Regions from separate parts of the Delftia deserti genome, predicted to be linked through region 1. Evidence: riboswitches for the same ligand, from Rfam matches in the RefSeq annotation. Region 1 holds a riboswitch; the other holds the start of a gene.
The links. A riboswitch is a leader RNA that binds a small molecule or an ion and turns the genes downstream of it on or off. The one in region 1 is predicted to bind glycine.
Positions count from the first base shown of each region.

Region 1 (4,547 bases):
GCGGCCCCGTCTGGGACTGGTGTACCTGTCCCATGCGCATGCCGCCTGCGCACGGCCGCTGCTGCAGCATCTGGCCAGGGCCCTGCCCCATGTGGCGGACTGGGCCGGCTGCTCGGCCGGCAGCGTACTGGCCATGTCGCATGAATACCTGTCCGGCTCCGCGCTCGCGGTGATGCTGCTCGATGTACCGGCTGCCCACTACCGCCTGTATTCGGGCCTGGCGCCCCTGCATGCGCCTGGCGGCGAGGCCGGCTTCACGGCCCATTCGGCCCTGGTCCATGCCGGAGGTGGCCAGCCCGAGCTGGCCGAGCTGCTGTACGAGCTGTCCGAGCGCACCGAGTCCGGCCTGCTGTTCGGCGGCGTGGGCGATGACGGGGACGATGGCGTGGAGGGCGTGCAGATCGCCTGCCGTACCGAGGACCTGCATGCGCAGCATGCGGATGCGCGCGGCATTTTTAGCGGAGGCTTTTCAGGCGTGGCCTTCGGTGCGGGCGTGCCCTGCATCACGGGCATGGCCCAGGGCTGTGTGCCGCTGGGCGAGGGGCTGGAGATCACCGAGGCGCGTGGCGCCCTGGTCACCGGGCTCGATGGCGATCCGGCCCTGCAGCGCCTGCTGCAACTGCTGGGCGTGGAGCTGGAAGGCAGCGACTGGCAGCCCGCGCTGACCACGGTACGCACCACGCTGGCGGCCATTGCGCCGCCGGGCCGGGGCCTGGCCCACGGCGTGTTGACCGAAGAGGCCCAGGTACTGACCCTGGTCGGCCTGGACCCGCTGCGCCAGGGCGTGGCCCTGTCCTCGGCCGTGGAGGCCGGGCACTCGGTGATCTTCTGCCGCCGCCAGGCCCAGGTGGCGCGCCAGGAACTGCTGCAACTGGGCGCCGCATTGCGCGATGCGGCGGAGCCTGAAGAACCAGTTCCGGAAGGCGAGACACAGCCCCGCATCCGGGGCGCCATCTACATCAGTTGCCGGGGGCGCGGCGGTGGCCTGTTCGGCGGACCCGATGCCGAGTTGCGCACCCTGCGCCACGCACTGGGCGATGTGCCATTGATCGGCTTCGTCGCCGAAGCCGAGATCATGGACGCCCGCCTGCACCGCTTCGCCGGAGTGTTGACGGTGTTCACTGCTTAGGCGTCGTACACGCCGTACACACGGTACACACCGTCTGCACCTCAGACCGCGCGCGGGCGCACCGTGCCTGCGCTGCGATCCGGGTCCATGACTGCAGCTCCCAGAAAATCGAAATCCACGGCCGGCTGTCTGCCGCTGACCAGGTCGGCGAGCGCCATGCCGGAGCCGCAGGCATGGGTCCAGCCCAGCGTGCCGTGGCCGGTGTTCAGGAACAGGTTGGCGATGGGCGAGCGTCCGATCAGCGGCACATTGCTGGGCGTGGCGGGGCGCAGGCCGCTCCAAAATTGCGCGCGTTCGGCATCGCCGGCGCCGGGGAACAGCTGCTGCACCCGCCGCACGATGGCCTCGCAGCGCACGGGGTCCAGGTTGCGGTCGTAGCCGTTGAACTCCGCCGTGCCCGCGATGCGCAGCCGGTCGCCCTGAGCGCCCGTATAGCGCGAGAACACCAGCTTGAACTCGTCGTCCGTGAGACTGACCTGATAGGCCTTGGCGGGGTCCAGTACCGGCAGGGTCACGGAGTAGCCCTTGGCCGGATAGATGGGCAGGCGCAGCCCCAGCGGCTGGGCCAGCAGCGGGCTGAACGAGCCCATGGCCAGCACATAGGCGTCTGCCTGGATGCGTTCGTAGCGGCCCTCGGCATTGGTCATCTCCACATGGTCGATATGGCGGCTGGCGCCCGCGCCCGTGGTGCGCAGCGCCGTCACATGGTGGCTATGGCGGAATTGCACGCCCGTGGCGGCAGCGATGCGCGCCAGCTCGCGTGTGAAGAGGTTGGCGTCGCCTGATTCATCCTCGGCCGTATAGGTGGCGCCCGCTATCTGCCCGCGCACATGGGCCAGGGCCGGCTCCAGGCGCACGGCTTCGTCGGCATCGATCAGGCGGCGGTCGCAGCCCAGGGCCTGCATCTGCTCGGTGGGCTTGAGCGCGCCCTCGAACTCGCGGGCGTTCGTGTAGAAGTGCAGGATGCCTTGCATGCGCTGCTCGTACTGGATGCCGGTGTCCGACCGCAGCTGCTGCAGCGCCTCGCGGCTGTAGGTGCCCAGGCGCACGATCTGCTGGATGTTGTGGCGCGTGCGCGCGGGCGTGCAGTTGCGCAGGAAGGACAGGCCCCAGAGCCACTGGCGCATGTCGGCACGCAGGCGAAACAGCAGCGGTGCGTCCTGCCGGCCCAGCCAACCGAGCAGCTTCAGCGGTGCGCCTGGGTTGGCCCAGGGCTCCGCATGGCTGACCGAGATCTGCCCGCCGTTGGCAAAGCTGGTTTCGGCGCCGGGCGCAGCCTGGCGGTCTATGACGGTCACTTCGTGACCCAGGGATTGCAGATAGTAGGCCGAGGCGGTGCCGATCAGGCCGGCTCCGAGAACGATGACGCGCATGACAATGCCCTTTCAAAGGCATGTGCCGGTCACGCGGAAGCTGGTAGCTATGGATTTAATAGCAAGCAGCCGGCGTCCGTCGTGACGCAGCTGCCGCTCCCCCTGTCCTTGGTACCTGAGAGATTCACCGCCGTCCATGGGGACGGGGCTTGCTCCTTCGGTGCGCCGCGCCTTGCGCGCGGCGGCTCTCCAGACGGCATGATGAGTTTGCAGTACGGAACCTGAGCGTGTATGGGAGTTTGCGCCTTCGGTGAGGCCGGCACCGTGGCGCCCGCCTGCTCTCCTGCTGATGGCGATTCTAGGGGGCGGCCCGTGCCGCTGCCGCTAGGCGTAAACCCCAGGTCGGCCTGCGGGCCTATCGCCTGCGCGCAACATGCGGTAAATGAGAACAATTTAGAATTTCGCGCTGATGGCGCCTTCCCTCCCTGGCCCCGGCCGACGCCGCCCGGGGCTGGCGAACGGCCGCCATGCACGACCACTGCCTGCTGCCAGCTACCCTCTGCCCGCCTCCCATGCACCGCTCCGTACTGATGCTCCGTTGCGCACCGATGGACATCTGACTGCCTTCGTCCGCCCCCATGACTTTCAAGAAAATCTGGTTCCAGCTGCACTGGTTCTTCGGCATCACGGCCGGCACGGTGCTCATCGTCATCGGGCTGTCGGGCGCGGTGTTCTCCTTCCACGAGGAAATCCTGGGCTGGATGAACCCCGGCACGGCAACCGTGCCCGCGCGCGATGCCGCGCCGCTGGCGCCGCCACAGATTGCGCAGGCGCTGCGCGAGGCCGGCGAGCAGCGCGTGGTCCAGCGCATCACCGTCTTTGCCGAGCCCGGCCGCTCGGCCCAGGTGGCCTTCAAGCCGCCGGCCGGCCAGCGCCGGGGCCAGACGGTCTTTGTCAATCCCTACACGGGCGCCCAGCTGCCCGAGCAGCACGGCACGGAGTTCTTCGAATGGGTGGAGCGCCTGCACCGCTGGCTGCTGCTGTCGCGCGATGACGGCAAGCCCATCACGGGCACGCTGGCCGGCCTGTTGCTGATGCTGTCGCTGTCGGGCCTGTACCTGCGCTGGCCGCGCCGGCCGCTGTCATGGCGCACCTGGCTGAGCTTCGACCCGGCGCTCAAGGGCCGCTCCTTCCTCTGGGGCCTGCACTCGGTGGCGGGCACCTGGGCCCTGGTGGCCTATGTGGTGTTCACCTGCACTGGCATGTACTGGGCCTTTGGCGTGGTGCGCAGCACGGTGGACGGCTGGGCCGGCGTGCCGCCGCGCGTGGCCGCTCCCGCGGCGCCGTCCTCGAAACCCGGTGGCGGCCGGCCTGAGCCGGCTGGCGTGCAGCAGCCCATCGACATCGCGCCCGGCTGGGCCGCCTTCGAGCGCATCGCCCATGGCTGGCAGTTCGCCCAGCTGCGTCTGCCCGAGCGTGCGGGCCAGCCCCTGCAGATCAGCTGGCTGGATGCCGACGCCGCCCATGAGCGCGCGCGCAACCAGATGGCCTTGCTGCCCGACGGCGCCGTGCAGCGCGACGAGCGCTATGCCGACCTGCCCACGGGCCGCCGCGCCGTGGGCGCCATCTACCCGCTGCACATGGGCACCTATTTCGGCATGCCGGGGCGCATCTTCATGACGCTGGCCTCGCTGATCATGCCCCTGTTCGCCATCACGGGCTGGATGCTCTACCTGGACCGCCGGCGCAAGGCGCGCGCCCTGGCCAAGGAGCGCCAGGCGCTGCTGGAGGACCCGCCACCGTCCGCGCCTGCGGGCCAGGACACCGTGCTGGTCGCCTTCGCCAGCCAGGCCGGCCGTGCCGAGCACCTGGCCGTGGCCACCGTGGCTGTGCTGCGCGGCGCAGGCATGGCGGCCAGCCTGCAATCCGTGGCGAGGCTGGATGCCGAGCAGCTGCGCCACCATCGGCGCGTGCTCTTCGTGGCCAGCACCTTCGGCGAAGGTGATCCGCCGGATGCCGCGCGCCGCTTTGCGCGCCTGCTGGGCGCGGCCTCGGGCTCGGCCCTGCCGCATCTGCAATACGGCCTGCTGGCGCTGGGCGACCGG
Region 1 covers NZ_JBHSIH010000001.1:4,326,572-4,331,118, forward strand. Annotated here, with positions in the region: gene ACFPFG_RS20805 (FIST signal transduction protein) at 1-1,129, shown strand, start outside; gene ACFPFG_RS20810 (D-amino acid dehydrogenase) at 1,171-2,502, opposite strand; glycine riboswitch at 2,595-2,705, opposite strand; gene ACFPFG_RS20815 (PepSY domain-containing protein) at 3,081-4,547, shown strand, end outside.

Region 2 (4,547 bases), 2.3 Mb from region 1:
GCCGGGCAGGGAGCGCTTGAACTCGTCGCGGCAGGCCATGAAGGCGGCGTGCGGGCCGCCGGCGCCCATGGGCATGCCAAAGCGCTGGGTGGTGCCCACCACGATGTCGGCACCCCATTCGCCGGGCGGCGTGATCAGGGTCAGCGCCAGCAGGTCGGTGGCCACGATGAAGGCGGCCTGCCTTGCATGGGCCTTGTCCACGTCGGCGCGCAGATCGTCGATGCGGCCGCTGGTGGCCGGGTACTGGGCCAGCACCGCGAAGTACTCGCCGTCCATCAGCTGGTTCCATTCCTCCAGCGAATTGGCCAGCAGCACCTCGATGCCCAGCGGCGCGGCGCGCGTCTGTATCACCTCGATGGTCTGGGGGTGGGCATCGCCTGCCACCACGAAACGGTTGCTCTTGCTTTTGACGGAGCGCTTGGCCAGCGTCATCGCCTCGGCGGCGGCCGTGGCCTCGTCCAGCATGGAGGCGTTGGCAATCGGCATGGCCGTCAGGTCGCAGACCATGGTCTGGAAGTTGACCAGGGCCTCCATGCGGCCTTGCGAGATCTCGGCCTGGTAGGGCGTGTAGGCCGTGTACCAGGCGGGGTTCTCCAGAATGTTGCGCAGGATCACGCCGGGCGTGTGCGTGCCGTAGTAGCCCTGGCCGATGAAGCTCTTGAGCAGCTGGTTGCGGCCTGCCAGCGCCTTGAGCTCGGCCAGCGCCTGGGCCTCGGTGGCCGCTGGCGGCAGCGCCATGGGCTGGTGGCGCCGGATGGAGGGCGGGACGATGGCGTCGATCAGCGCATCGCGCGATGCCGCGCCAATGGCGCCGAGCATGCGGGCCTCGTCTTCGGGCGCTATGCCGATATGGCGAGCCACGAATTCGGTGGCGTTCTCGAGGGCGGCAAGGGGCTGGGTGGAGGACATCAGCATGGAGGGACCTGTCTCAAAAGCTGAAAAGCGCCAGGGCGGGCCCTGGCGCCCGTCCTGGCCGGAAAGAGGCGTCAGTTGCTCTGTGCGAAGGCCGTGTAGGCGGCTTCGTCGAGCAGCGCGGCCAGCTGGCCTGCGTCGCTGAGCTTGACCTTGAAGAACCAGCCTTCGCCCAGCGGGTCGCTGTTGGCCAGGGAGGGGTCGTCGCGCAGGGCTTCGTTGACTTCGACGATCTCGCCGCTGACGGGCATGTAGACATCGGCGGCGGCCTTGACGGACTCGACCACGCCGGCCACATCGCCCTGGTTGAAGCTGGTGCCCACGGCGGGCAGATCGACGAACACCACGTCGCCCAGCGCATCCTGCGCGTGGAGGGTGATGCCGACGATGGCCGCGTCAGGGTTGGCGGCGTTGATCCATTCGTGGTCCTTGGAATACTGGATGCTCATGGCTTGCTCCGATAGAAACTGAAAAAAACCTGTGAAAGGCGGTTTGAGAAAGGTCAGTGCGCACTGTAGCGGCATGCGATGGCAGGAAAAACGAATCCGCCGAACTCGATCCACGCCAAGCGCGCAGGCTGTCCTCAACCGCGGTGATAGCGGGGCGCCACGAAGGGCGTGGCCTGCACCTGCATGGGCACGGCCTTGCCGCGCACCATGGCCTGCAGCGTGGTGCCGATGGCGGCGCTGCCCGGCTCCACATAGGCCAGTGCCACGGGCTGGTTCAGCGTGGGCGACAGCAGGCCGCTGGTGACCTGGCCGACCTTGCGGCCGCTCGCGTCCAGCAGCTCCGTGCCTTCGCGCACGGGCACGCGCTCCAGGGCCACCAGGCCCACGCGCTTGCGCGTGAGCAGCTCGGGCGACTGCAGCTGGGCCAGCACGGCGGCCGCGCCGGGAAAGCCGCCTTCGCGCTCGCCACCGATGCGGCGGACCTTCTGCACGGCCCAGTTCAGGGCGGCCTCGGCCGGGGTGGTGGTCGTGTCCAGATCGTTGCCGTACAGGCACAGGCCGGCTTCCAGGCGCAGCGAATTGCGCGCGCCCAGGCCCACGGGCCTGACTTCGGGCTGGGCCAGCAGGGCACGGGCAAAGGCCTCGGCGTGGCCGGCGGGCAAGGAGATCTCGAAGCCGTCCTCGCCGGTATAGCCGCTGCGCGTGATGTACAGCTCGGCGCCTTCCCAGTCGAAGTAGCCGCCCGTCATGAACACCAGCCCGGCCGTGTCGGGCAGCAGGCGCTCCATGGCGACTGCTGCCTGCGGGCCCTGCAGCGCCAGCAGGCCCCGGTCGAACTGGGGCTCGATTTCGCAGCGCTGGCCGATGCGGGCCTCTATGTGCGCCAGGTCTTCGTGCTTGCAGGCGCCGTTGACGATCAGGAACAGGTCGTCCTCGCGGCGCACGAACATCAGGTCGTCCAGAATGCCGCCCGCGTCGTTGAGCAGCAGGCCGTAGCGCTGGCGGTGTTCGCCCAGGCCCAGCACGTCCATGGGCAGCAGCGATTCCAGCGCGGCGCCGGCATCCGGGCCGCGCAGGCTGATCTGGCCCATGTGCGAGACATCGAACAGGCCTGCCGCCTCGCGCGTGTGCAGATGCTCGGCCATCAGCCCCTGCGGGTATTGCACGGGCATGGAGTAGCCGGCAAACGGCACCATGCGAGCGCCCAGTTCCTGGTGCAGGTCGAACAGCGGGGTCTTGAGCAGATCGGTGGTGGAGGCAGCGGTCAAGGAGGGACTCTCTTTTCGGCAAGGGGCAAGGCACAACGCCATCCCGGAATCCCGGGATGTCCTGCCCTGCTGTCCGCTTTACCTGAGAGATTCACCCGCACCTTCCATGCGTGGGGCTTGCTCCTTCGGTGGATGGGGCACACCGCCGTGCCCTGCATCTCTCTCCAGCTAGGAACGCCTGCGGCCGTGGCGGCAGGCGGTGCCAGTCCTTTTACCTGAGCGTTCGGGACGAACCCTGCGCCTTCGGCGGCGCCGCTGCCTGTGACCATTGCGGCCGGGCGGGCACTCTCTCCTGACCGGCGCATTCTAGCTGCGGCCGGCCCCTGCGCGGCTGCGGGATTTCCGCGGGCCGACTGCAGCTCCATGCGCTTGCCTGCATGGATGCATTTGCAAATTGCATAACTGTCTAAAAAATCTCCTACATTGAGATGCATCGATATATGAAATCTCGTGAGCGAGAAGGAAGAAGCGCACATGCAGCAGACGCTGGGAGACACATTGGCCTGGCCGGCACGTTACCTGCCGAACAAGGAAGCCCTGGTCGCGTGGGAGGGCGGCGAGCGCCGCGCCTGGACCTATGCACAGCTCGATGCCGAGGTCAACCGCCACGCCCACGGCCTGGCCGAGCTGGGCATAGGCCATGGCGACGTGGTGGCCGCCTTTCTCTACAACACGCCGGCCTTTGTCTTCACCATGCTGGCGGCCGCGCGCCTGGGCGCCATCTTCAACCCCATCAACTACCGGCTGGCGGCGCAGGAGCTGGCCTTCATCCTCAAGGACGGTGCAGCGCGCGCCCTGGTCTTCGAGCAAGAGGGCGGCGAGGTGGCCGCACGCGCCCAGGCCCTGCTCAAGGCCGAAGGCGGGGGTGGCCCTGGCACGGGCGTCGAGCACTGGATCTTTGCCGACGATACCCAGGCCGACGCGCTGCCGATCTGGGCCACGCAGCGCCTGTCCGCCCTGGCCAGCGGCCGCAGCAGCGCGCCGCCACAGGCCCATGTGCGCGAAAGCGATCCTTGCATCCTCATGTACACCAGCGGCACCACGGGCCGGCCCAAGGGCGTGCTGCACACGCACCGCAGCAAGCTGGCGCACAACGCCCTCATGCACCAGACCATGCAGTTCACGCGCGACGACGTGGGCCTGGCCATGGCGCCGCTCAACCACACGGCCGAGCTGCACACCAGCTTTTTGCCGCGCCTGCAGGCCGGGGCCACCCAGGTGCTGCTGCGCCGCTTCGACGTGACCGAGGCCTGGCGCCTGATCCGCGAAGAGCGCGTGAGCTTCTTCTTTGCCGCGCCCACCATGGTCACCATGCTGCTGGCCGACCCCATTGCCTCGCCTGAGCAGGCGCCCGCGCTGCGGCTGGTGGAGTACGGCGGCGCCTCCATGGCGCCGCACCTGATCCGCGAATGGACGCGCAAGGTCGGCAGCGACCTGGTCCAGGTCTACGGCACCACGGAAATGGGTCCCTGCATGTCCGTCCTGCTGCCGCGCGAGCAACTCTCGCACGCGGGCTCGGCAGGGCTGCCCTCCATGGGCCATGACCTCATCGTGGCGCGCCTGCGCGAGGACAACGCCCCCACCGATCCGGCCGAGGCCTGCCTGCCCGGCGAGGTGGGCGAAATCCTGGTGCGCGGCCCCTGCATGATGGCCGGCTACCTCAACCGCCCCGACGCCAATGCCCGCGCCCTGGCGCACGGCTGGTACCACACGGGCGACCTGGGCCACATCGACGACGACGGCTACCTCTGGATCCGCGACCGCATCGACTACATGATCAATTCGGGTGCCGAGAACGTCTATCCGCGTGAGGTGGAAGACGCGCTGGTCGAACACGCCGATGTGCTCGAGGTCGCCGTCATCGGCGAAGCCGACGAGCGCTGGGGCCAGATCGTCGCCGCCCATGTGGTCGCCAGGC
Region 2 covers NZ_JBHSIH010000001.1:6,617,944-6,622,490, forward strand. Annotated here, with positions in the region: gene gcvP (aminomethyl-transferring glycine dehydrogenase) at 1-915, opposite strand, end outside; gene gcvH (glycine cleavage system protein GcvH) at 987-1,361, opposite strand; gene gcvT (glycine cleavage system aminomethyltransferase GcvT) at 1,496-2,629, opposite strand; glycine riboswitch at 2,689-2,807, opposite strand; glycine riboswitch at 2,823-2,934, opposite strand; gene ACFPFG_RS31190 (fatty acid--CoA ligase) at 3,104-4,547, shown strand, end outside.
Region 2: another riboswitch for glycine. It lies ahead of gcvT (glycine cleavage system aminomethyltransferase GcvT); the one in region 1 lies ahead of ACFPFG_RS20810 (D-amino acid dehydrogenase).